DNA from 4 places in the Nocardia sp. NPDC004415 genome. Region 1 is predicted to be linked to each of the others. Evidence: riboswitches for the same ligand, from Rfam matches in the RefSeq annotation. Region 1 holds a riboswitch; each other region holds the start of a gene.
The links. A riboswitch is a leader RNA that binds a small molecule or an ion and turns the genes downstream of it on or off. The one in region 1 is predicted to bind cobalamin.

Region 2: another riboswitch for cobalamin. It lies ahead of metE (5-methyltetrahydropteroyltriglutamate--homocysteine S-methyltransferase); the one in region 1 lies ahead of ACWEMY_RS17810 (ABC transporter substrate-binding protein).
Region 3: another riboswitch for cobalamin. It lies ahead of cobN (cobaltochelatase subunit CobN); the one in region 1 lies ahead of ACWEMY_RS17810 (ABC transporter substrate-binding protein).
Region 4: another riboswitch for cobalamin. It lies ahead of ACWEMY_RS12615 (ABC transporter substrate-binding protein); the one in region 1 lies ahead of ACWEMY_RS17810 (ABC transporter substrate-binding protein).

The regions. Positions count from the first base shown of each region.
Region 1 covers NZ_JBSGDP010000035.1:17,255-19,449, reverse strand. Annotated here, with positions in the region: gene ACWEMY_RS17810 (ABC transporter substrate-binding protein) at 1-1,185, opposite strand, end outside; cobalamin riboswitch at 1,202-1,395, opposite strand; gene ACWEMY_RS17805 (hypothetical protein) at 1,361-2,149, opposite strand; gene ACWEMY_RS17800 (hypothetical protein) at 2,133-2,195, opposite strand, start outside.
Region 2 covers NZ_JBSGDP010000099.1:2,871-5,065, reverse strand. Annotated here, with positions in the region: gene metE (5-methyltetrahydropteroyltriglutamate--homocysteine S-methyltransferase) at 1-996, opposite strand, end outside; cobalamin riboswitch at 1,132-1,335, opposite strand; gene ACWEMY_RS28335 (pyruvate carboxylase) at 1,619-2,195, shown strand, end outside.
Region 3 covers NZ_JBSGDP010000031.1:27,955-30,149, reverse strand. Annotated here, with positions in the region: gene ACWEMY_RS16610 (MerR family transcriptional regulator) at 1-412, shown strand, start outside; gene ACWEMY_RS16605 (hypothetical protein) at 446-934, shown strand; cobalamin riboswitch at 964-1,090, shown strand; gene cobN (cobaltochelatase subunit CobN) at 1,130-2,195, shown strand, end outside.
Region 4 covers NZ_JBSGDP010000020.1:59,315-61,509, reverse strand. Annotated here, with positions in the region: gene ACWEMY_RS12620 (TerD family protein) at 1-973, shown strand, start outside; cobalamin riboswitch at 1,020-1,210, shown strand; gene ACWEMY_RS12615 (ABC transporter substrate-binding protein) at 1,239-2,195, shown strand, end outside.

The DNA.
Region 1 (2,195 bases):
CCGCACCACCAGCTTGCGGCCGTCCTTGGCCCGGATGCCGTCGGCGCCGGGCGCCCAGCCCGCCGCGTCCAGCAGGCGCTTCGCCTCGTCCAGATCGTGGACCTGGTTGTCCTGGGCGAACGACATCGACGGCGGGTACAGGCCGGTGGCGGCCGCGAACTGGCCGTTGCCGACGTCTTCGGCGATCCCCGCGTAGTCGATCGACGCGGTGAACGCCTTGCGGACGGCGGTGTCGGTGAAGATGCCCGCCTTCAGGTTCATCTCCACCAGCAGCGACTGCAGCGCCTGCTCGGAGGACAGCACGTGCATGTCGCTGTCGCCGCGCAGTTCCAGCTTCGCCGAGGTGGACGGGTAGAACGCCATATCGGCCTCACCGCTGCGCACCCCGGCCAGCCGGGCCTGCTCGTCGGGCACGACGCGGACCGTGACGCCCTTCAGCGGCGGCGTTCCCTCCCAATGCTTCTGGTAGGGGGCGAGCACGAGATTGTCCGGGCTCCACGCGGTGATCGCGTAGGGCCCCGAGTACGCGCCCGCGCCGACGATCTTCGCCGAGTCACCGCCCGCGGCCTGCACGGCGGCGACGTCGTAGATCTGCAGCGAGTTGTCGCGCGCCGCGAGGGCGGCGGGCACCATGGCGTTCGGCGCGGGGGTGGTAATGACCACCTTGGCGCCGTCCACGGTCACCGTCGTCGCCTTGTCCAGGTACACCCTGGCCGCCGACGATTCGGCGATCTGCCGGGTCAGAGCCGCGGCCACGGCGGCGGCGTCGACCGGCTTGCCGTTCTGGAAGGTGACACCGTCGCGCAGCGTCACGATCCAGCGGGTGTCGCCGTCGCGCACCACCGATTCGGCCAGCCAGGGCGCGATCTCGCCGGACTCGGTGACCTGCAGCAGGTTCTCCGCGACACCCCAGTCGAACAGCCAGTTCGTGCCGGTACCCGCCGGGTCGAGACCGGCGATCTTGTAGGAGTTGTAGATCGTCAGGGTGCCGTCACCGGCTTCGCGCAGCGCCCGTGCCGCGGCGGCACCACCGTCGGTGGCCTCGCCCGCGCATCCGGTGACCATCAGGGTGGCCGCGAGCAGCGCGGCCAGCACGCCTGCGGCGCGGGAACGGCGCCGCCGCCCGGTCCGGGCATGGTCGGACAGCCGCAGGGCATCGTGCCTGCGGCGAGTGAGCACTCGCATTTCTCATCCTCGTGAAGCTAGATCCTGAAGCGGTGCAGGTATCCTGGCTCCCGGATCAACGCTCGCCTTCGGCCTTCCAACCCAGGAAGGTCGTGGCCATGGATGAAGGTCTGCTCCTCGGTCACAGTTGCGGGACAGCCCCGGATTCGCACCGGTGTTCCCTGCGGAAGTGAACCTAGCGGACGGGGCACGCCGGTGGGGGAACGGGCGGGGTCAGGTCGCTGTCGCTGACGGTGTATGTCAGCGGGGGATAGGTGAAATCCGTCTCGGTGTTCTCGCGTCGTCGCAGGGCGTGGAACTCGCGTCGCTGTTCGTCGTCGGCCGTGGTGAGGCGCGCACCCCGGTGCAGGTAGGGGTGTCCGTCGCGGAAGTGGAGAACAGTCTTCGATGTCCGGAAGGTGACGCCCAGCCACTCGTTCTCCGTGGTCCGGGCGGCCGTGTCCAGCACGATCTTGTGCCGGAGGAGCCGATTCGTGGCGACCGAGAACACCACGACGCCGTGGTGGGTCAGGGGGATGTCGAATCTCTTGCCGGAGTTCTTCGGTTCGACGATCAGCGTGCGCGGCGGGAGCTCGGGATACCGGTAGCAGGAGAAGACGGCGATGAACGACTCGTCGGCCAGATCGAGGGCCTGATCGGAATGGCTGCCCATGGTCGCGTAGGCATTGGTGTAGCGCTCGGCGAGCGCGTTGTCGAAGGCCGCCGGGAGTTCGGCGCGGGCCTGGATCCGCCGGGCCAGACGCTCGTGCACGGTCGCGAAGTGCTGGGCGGGACGGCCGTAGCGCGCGGTGGTGCGGACGAGCGGGATGCCGCCGGTGGCATCGATTCTGGTCAGCACGGCGCCGCGGCGGCCCTTGCCGAGGTCTTCCCAGTCGACGGAGGCGGCGAGTGCGGTGAACAGGTCGTCCTCGACCGGCAGCGGGTAGGTGACGATCCCGTCCGGGAGGCTAGATCCGGGGAGCAAGGTAGTCCCCGGTGTTCATGCTGAAGCGGAACCGGTCGCCGTAATC
Region 2 (2,195 bases), on a different contig from region 1:
CGAGTACGGCACGTGCAGCAGCGAGGACGAGCTGGACACGGCCACCGACCCGGCGCTGCCCAGCAGCGTGCCCAGGGTGCTCAGCGCGGCGTCGAGATCGGTGCGCCAGATGTTGCGGCCGTCGACCACGCCCGCCACCACCAGCTTGTTCGCCAGCGCGGGCAGCGCGGCGAGATCGGCGACCCGGGTGCCCGCGGTGAAGTCGACCGCCACACCCTCGACAGCGGTGTCGGCCAGCGCGCCCAGGGCGGCGTCGGGGTGCCCGAAGTAGGTGGCGACCAGGATCGCCGGGCGCCGGTCCACCGCCGAGAGCTGGGTGTAGGTGTCGCGCACGAGGGCGACCTCGGCGTCGGTGAGGTCGGTGACCAGCACCGGCTCGTCGATCTGCACCCACTGCGCGCCCGCGTCGGCGAGCTGGGTGAGCAGGTCGGTGTAGAGGGCGATGAGCTCCGGCAGCCGGTCCAGGGCCGCGCCGTCGGCGGACTTGGCCAGCTTCAGGAAGGTGATCGGGCCGACCACCACCGGGCGGGGCGCCACGCCGAGCTCGATCGCCTCGGCCAGCTCGGCGAGGAGCTTGTCGGGGTTGAGCGAGAAGACGGTGGCGGCGTCGATCTCCGGGACCAGGTAGTGGTAGTTGGTGTCGAACCACTTGGTCATCTCGAGCGGGGCCACGGTGTCGATGCCGCGCGCGGCCGCGAAGTAGCGGTCCAGCGGGTCGGCGATCCCGGCCACGCGCGGCGGCAGCGCGCCGAGCAGCACGGCGGTGTCGAGCACCTGGTCGTAGTAGGAGAAGGTGCCCACCGGCACCGAGTCCAGGCCCGCGGCCTGCAGCTCGAGCAGCTGGGCGCGGCGCAGCTCGCGGCCGACGGTGTGCAGGTGGCCCGCGTCGGCGCGGCCGGCCCAGTAGGCCTCGGTCGCGCGCTTGAGTTCCCGGTTCGGGCCCACCCGGGGCAGACCGAGAACCGTTGCGGTGAAAGGAGTGTGCGAAACAGTCACGGAAGTTTCTCCAGTGCGGTACGGACGGCCCTCACCATGCGGGCAGACGCCAACCGCCGGACCTTCCGTCGCGCACGCGGCAGGTCTGTGGGTGGTCCGCGCGCCCGATCCACGAGGCGGTGGCCGCCGGATACGGCGTATCCGGCACAGTCGGCAGGTCTTCGGACTCGCGGGCACCGGTCGTGTGTGTCGACCGACCTACTGGCCGTCGCTTCCCAAGCCTTGGACTCAGTGCGTGATGACGGCGGTCGTTCCTGCATACCGCTGCGGGACAGTCCCGGATTCCCACCGGGTTCCCTCTTCACCCGGCGCCGGGGAACCGGCGGCGGGCTTCGACACCGGCGCGGGAGGTCGGGGCTCCGACTCTTCCACCGCGCAGGCGAACCAGCTGCACCCACCAGCATAGGGGGTCGCGGGCCCGACGCTCACCCGGACGTCTCGAACAGGGGCGTGACCTGCGCGTTGCCGCCGCATCGCCGACCGCACGGGCGGGTGACTCCCGCGGTGAGATGTGACGGTCCGATTACCGCGACTTCGCAGGTCGGGGAGTGTTCGGTGTGAAGACTGTGGCGAAGTCACCTTGCGTGCCGAACCCCGCTCGCGGGCCGGGTACCGTAGGCCAATGTTCTCGAAAGTCTTGGTCGCCAATCGCGGCGAGATCGCCATCCGCGCCTTCCGCGCCGCCTACGAACTAGGCATCGGAACGGTCGCGGTGTTCCCGTATGAGGATCGCAACTCCGTGCACCGTCTCAAGGCGGCCGAGTCGTATCAGATCGGTGAGGAAGGTCACCCCGTGCGGGCCTACCTCTCGATCGAGGCGATCGTCGAGGCGGCCAAGTCGGCCGGCGCCGACGCGATCTACCCGGGATACGGCTTCCTGTCGGAGAATCCCGATCTGGCCGCGGCCTGCGCGCGCGAGGGCATCACCTTCATCGGGCCCTCGGCCGAAGTGCTCGAGATGGCGGGCAACAAGGCCACCGCGATCGAGGCCGCCCGGGCCGCGGGCCTGCCGGTGCTGAAGTCCAGCGAACCCTCGGCCGACATCGAGCAACTGCTGGCCGCCTCGGCGGAGCTCGAGTACCCGATCTTCGTCAAGGCCGTCGCCGGCGGTGGTGGCCGTGGCATGCGCCGGGTCGCCGCGCCCGAGCAGCTGCGCGAGTCGATCGAGGCCGCCTCCCGCGAGGCCGAATCGGCCTTCG
Region 3 (2,195 bases), on a different contig from region 1:
ATCGGGGCGCCGGTGCCGGTCTTCGGCCGAGGAGTTCCCCGACTACCGGGCGATGCTGGCGGCGCTACCCCCGGTCCGGGTGCGGGTGGTGGTGCAGCGATCCGCACTGCTCGCCGTGCTTGAATCGGTACAGGCCGCCACGGTGACGCTCGAAGCGATCCCGGGCAGCCTCCGGCTCACCGACGGGGAATCCGTCCACACCCTCGCCGCCACCGTCACCGGCCCGCCCATGACCATCCATTTCGCCGTGACCACCCTCTATCCGGCGGTGGCGGGCGCGGTCGGCCCCGACCTCATGCTCGACCTCATCGCTCCCGACCAGCCGGTCCGCGTCCGCTCCGCCGACGACGGCACCCTGCTCACCCTGGCGATGCCCCGGCGCCCCGAATCCGCCGACCCGGCAACCCACTAGCCGACTGCGCACAGTCCTGCCGAAAGGAACTCCATGACCACCCCCACCACCGACCCCGTGATGACCCGGATCACCGCCGCGGTGACCGAATCCCGTTCGGGCGACACCGATTCCGCCCGCGCCACCCTGGTCGCCCTGTGGTCCGAGATCGGCGCGGCGGGCGACCCCCTGCACCGCTGCACCCTCGCCCACTACCTCGCCGACCTCCATGACCATCCGGCCGAGGCCCTCGCCTGGGACATCCGCGCCCTCGACGCCGCCGACACCCTGACCGACGCCCGGCTCACCGAACACCACGCGGGTCTGCGGGTCGCGGGGTTCTACCCGTCGCTGCACCTCAACCTGGCCGACAACTTCCGCCGCCTCGGTGCCTTCCCCGCCGCCGGCCACCATCTCGACGCCGCGCGCGCCCACGTCGGGGCCCTCGCCGACGACGACTACGGGACGATGATCCGCCGGGCCCTGGACGAGGTCGCCGCCGCCGTGGCCGCCGGGGACACCACCGCACGCCCCACCCCCTGATCGGTCCTCCGGGGACCGGACGCGGGCTGGAAAGTTGTGGCGGCGGTGGGGCCGTTACCATCGTCATGCTCGGCGGGCGTCGAGGAAACCGGTGGAAATCCGGTGCGGTCGCGCCACTGTGAACAGCCAGACCCTCTCCGGCGAGCACACGACAACCACCCCGTTGGGCGCGTCACCCGAGGAAGGTCTCACCCTGTGATCCTGCTGCTGTCCACCTCCGACACCGATCTGCTGAGCGCGCGCGCGAGCGGCGCCGAGTACCGGTGGGGCAACCCCGCCCGGCTGCTCGTGGCGGACCTGCCGGAGCTGCTCGACGGCGCCGACCTGGTGATCGTGCGCATCCTCGGCGGCAAACGCGCCTGGGAGGAGGGCCTGGACGCGATCCGGGCCAGTGGGGTGCCGATGGTGGCCCTCGGCGGCGAGATCGCCCCCGACGCCGAACTGATGGAATGCTCCACCGTGCCGGTGGGTGTGGCCGCCGACGCGCACAACTACCTCGCCGCCGGTGGCGCGGAGAACCTGCGTCAGCTGCACCACTTCCTGTCCGACACGGTGCTGCTCACCGGCCACGGCTTCGAACCGCCGGTGCAGCTGCCCAGCTGGGGTGAGCTCGAGCGCTCGGCCCGCATCCTGGAACCGCACGCCCCGACCGTCGCGGTGGTCTACTACCGCGCCCAGCACCTGGCGGGCAATACCGGCTACATCGACGCGCTGTGCACGGCCATCGAGGCCAAGGGCGCCCGCGCGCTGCCCGTCTACTGCGCCTCGCTGCGCACCGCCGAACCGGAACTGCTCGAAGTGCTCGGCCGCGCAGACGCCCTGGTGGTCACCGTGCTCGCCGCGGGCGGCAGCAAGCCCGCCACCGCCTCGGCCGGTGGTGACGACGAAGCCTGGGACGTGGCCGCGCTGGCCGCCCTGGACGTGCCGATCCTGCAGGGCCTGTGCCTGACCAGCGGCCGCGCCCAGTGGGAGGACAACGACGACGGCCTCTCGCCGCTCGACGTGGCCACCCAGGTGGCGGTGCCGGAGTTCGACGGCCGCATCATCACGGTCCCGTTCTCGTTCAAGGAATTCGACGCCGACGGCCTGTCCACCTATGTGCCCGACGCCGAACGCGCCGCCCGGGTCGCCGGTATCGCGGTGCGCCACGCGCGCCTGCGCCACATCCCGGCCGCCGACAAACGGATCGCGATCATGCTCTCCGCGTACCCGACCAAGCACGCCCGCATCGGCAACGCCGTCGGCCTGGACACCCCCGCCT
Region 4 (2,195 bases), on a different contig from region 1:
TGAGGGGCAGTCGATGACGTTCACGCCGCCGGATCTGACGAGCGAGACGGTGTTGCAGGCGGTGGCGCTGTACCGGCGGGGCGACGGGTGGCGGCTCGACGCGATCGGGCAGGGCTACAGCGCGGGGCTCGCGGCCTTCGCGACCGAGCACGGGATCGTCGTCGACGAGGAGCCCGCCGAGGACTCGGCACCTGTGCAGCCCGTCGCGGCGCCCGCGCCGGCGGCACCGCAGGTGGATCTGCGCAAGGTCGATGTGGTCCTCACCAAGGACTCACCCGACCGCCGCGCCAGCATCGACCTGCGCAAGGGTGACCCCGGGTACGTTCTCACCGTCGGTCTCGAATGGGACGGCCGCGGTGCGCATTACGCGCCCGACGGGCAGGTCACCCGCTACGGCACCGGCGATCTGGACGTGTACTTCTTCTGCCGCAACGAGATCACCGGTGACTACGTGGTGATCAGCGGCGAGAAAGGTCATCAGGGCGATCTGGCCGTCTGGCCGTTCCTGCACCACCAGGGTGATTCCCGCGGCCCCGGCGCTAACAACCGGCCCGCCACCGAACAGGTCGTCGTGCGCCCGACCGAGAACGGTGACCTGCTGCTCAACGTCTACCAGTCCGTCGACAACGGCGCGGGCGCCATCGACACCTTCGGCCGTCCCCGCGTGCGCGTGCGCTACGGCCGCCCCGGGCCCGACGGGCTGCCGGGCGCCGACGCCGACCAGATCACCGTGCTGATCGGCAACGGCAAGAACTCCTTCTGGGCCACCGTCGCCCACATCGACGTGCGCGAGGGCATCCTCACCGTCGACGGCACCACCCGCTACAGCCGCGCCTTCAGCGAACGCATGCCCGTGCTCGACACCGCTGGTGCCTGGGTCCGTTCGGCCAAGAACGGGCCGGTCGGGCGCAGCAAAGGCAAGAACGGTCTCGGCCTGACCCGGTACGCGGGAACCTGCCCCGATCCTCGCTGATCGGACAATTCGACCATCCGGCCCGACCGTCCGGTTTCCGATCTTGGTACAGTCCCCGAGCCGTGGTGTTCGGGAAATCGGTGCGAAACCGATGCGGCCCTCGCCACTGTGATCGGGAGCGACTGATCGATCCGGGCGGCCGATGCCGTCCGGGGCCACTGGGGCATGCCCTGGGAAGGCTGATCCGTCGCGCGCCATCCCGTCAGCCAGGAGACCGGCCACGGCCACGCAGTACCCATTCCACGAGGACCTGGAAGGCCGTCTCTTGACCTCCTCTGTTGTCGCGCGCCTGCGTACCGGCGCGCTGATCGCCTGCGCGATCGTCGTTGCCGGGTGCGGTGGCCCGCCCGCACCGGCCACCACCGGCGCGAATGCCGTCACCCGTGCCAACTGCGGCATCGATGTCGCCGTCGGCTCCCCGCCGCAGTGCATCTACGCCGCCTACCAGCCCTCGATCGAGATCGCGCACGCCCTCGGCGTCACCGACCGGCTCGTGCAGACGGCGTTCCTCGACGCGGCCGTGCTGCCCGAATACCGGGACGCGCAGGCGAAGTCGGACTACGTCGAGAAGCTGCCCAGCCGCGACGAACTGCTGGCGAAGAAGCCGGATTTCGTGCTCTCGGGCTACAACGGCGTCTTCGCGGCCTCCGCGCAGAACAGCGTCGGCACCCGCGGCAGCCTGCACGAGCTGGGTGTGCGGACCTGGGTGCTGAGCCCGCTGTGCCCGAGCGCGGACGGACTGGCCGACGAGGCGATCGACCCGAAGACCGTGCGCTTCGACAATGTGTACGCCGACCTGCGTGATCTGGGCGCGCTGTGGGGTGTCGACGAGCGTGCCGAGGAAGTGGTCACACAGCTGACCGCGCGCATCGCGGCGGTGCGCGCCAAGGTCGCCGACGCCCCCCGGCCGCGGGTCGCGGTCCTCACGCCCAAGGACGACGGGTCCTACACCGTCGCGGGCGGGATCGACTTCGTCACCCAGATCATCGAGGCGGCGGGCGGAGTGAACGCCTTCGCCGATCTCACCGAGCGCCGGAATGTGCCGATCAGTGCGGAAGCCCTCATCGCCGCCGATCCCGACATCATCCTGACCAGCCAGTGCTGCAAGGCCAGCTACACCCGCGCCGACGCGCAGCCGCAGGTCGACAAGATCGTCGGCAACCCGGCGTTCGCGAACCTGACCGCCGTGCGCGGCGGCGCGGTGCACCCGTTCCTGTTCGCG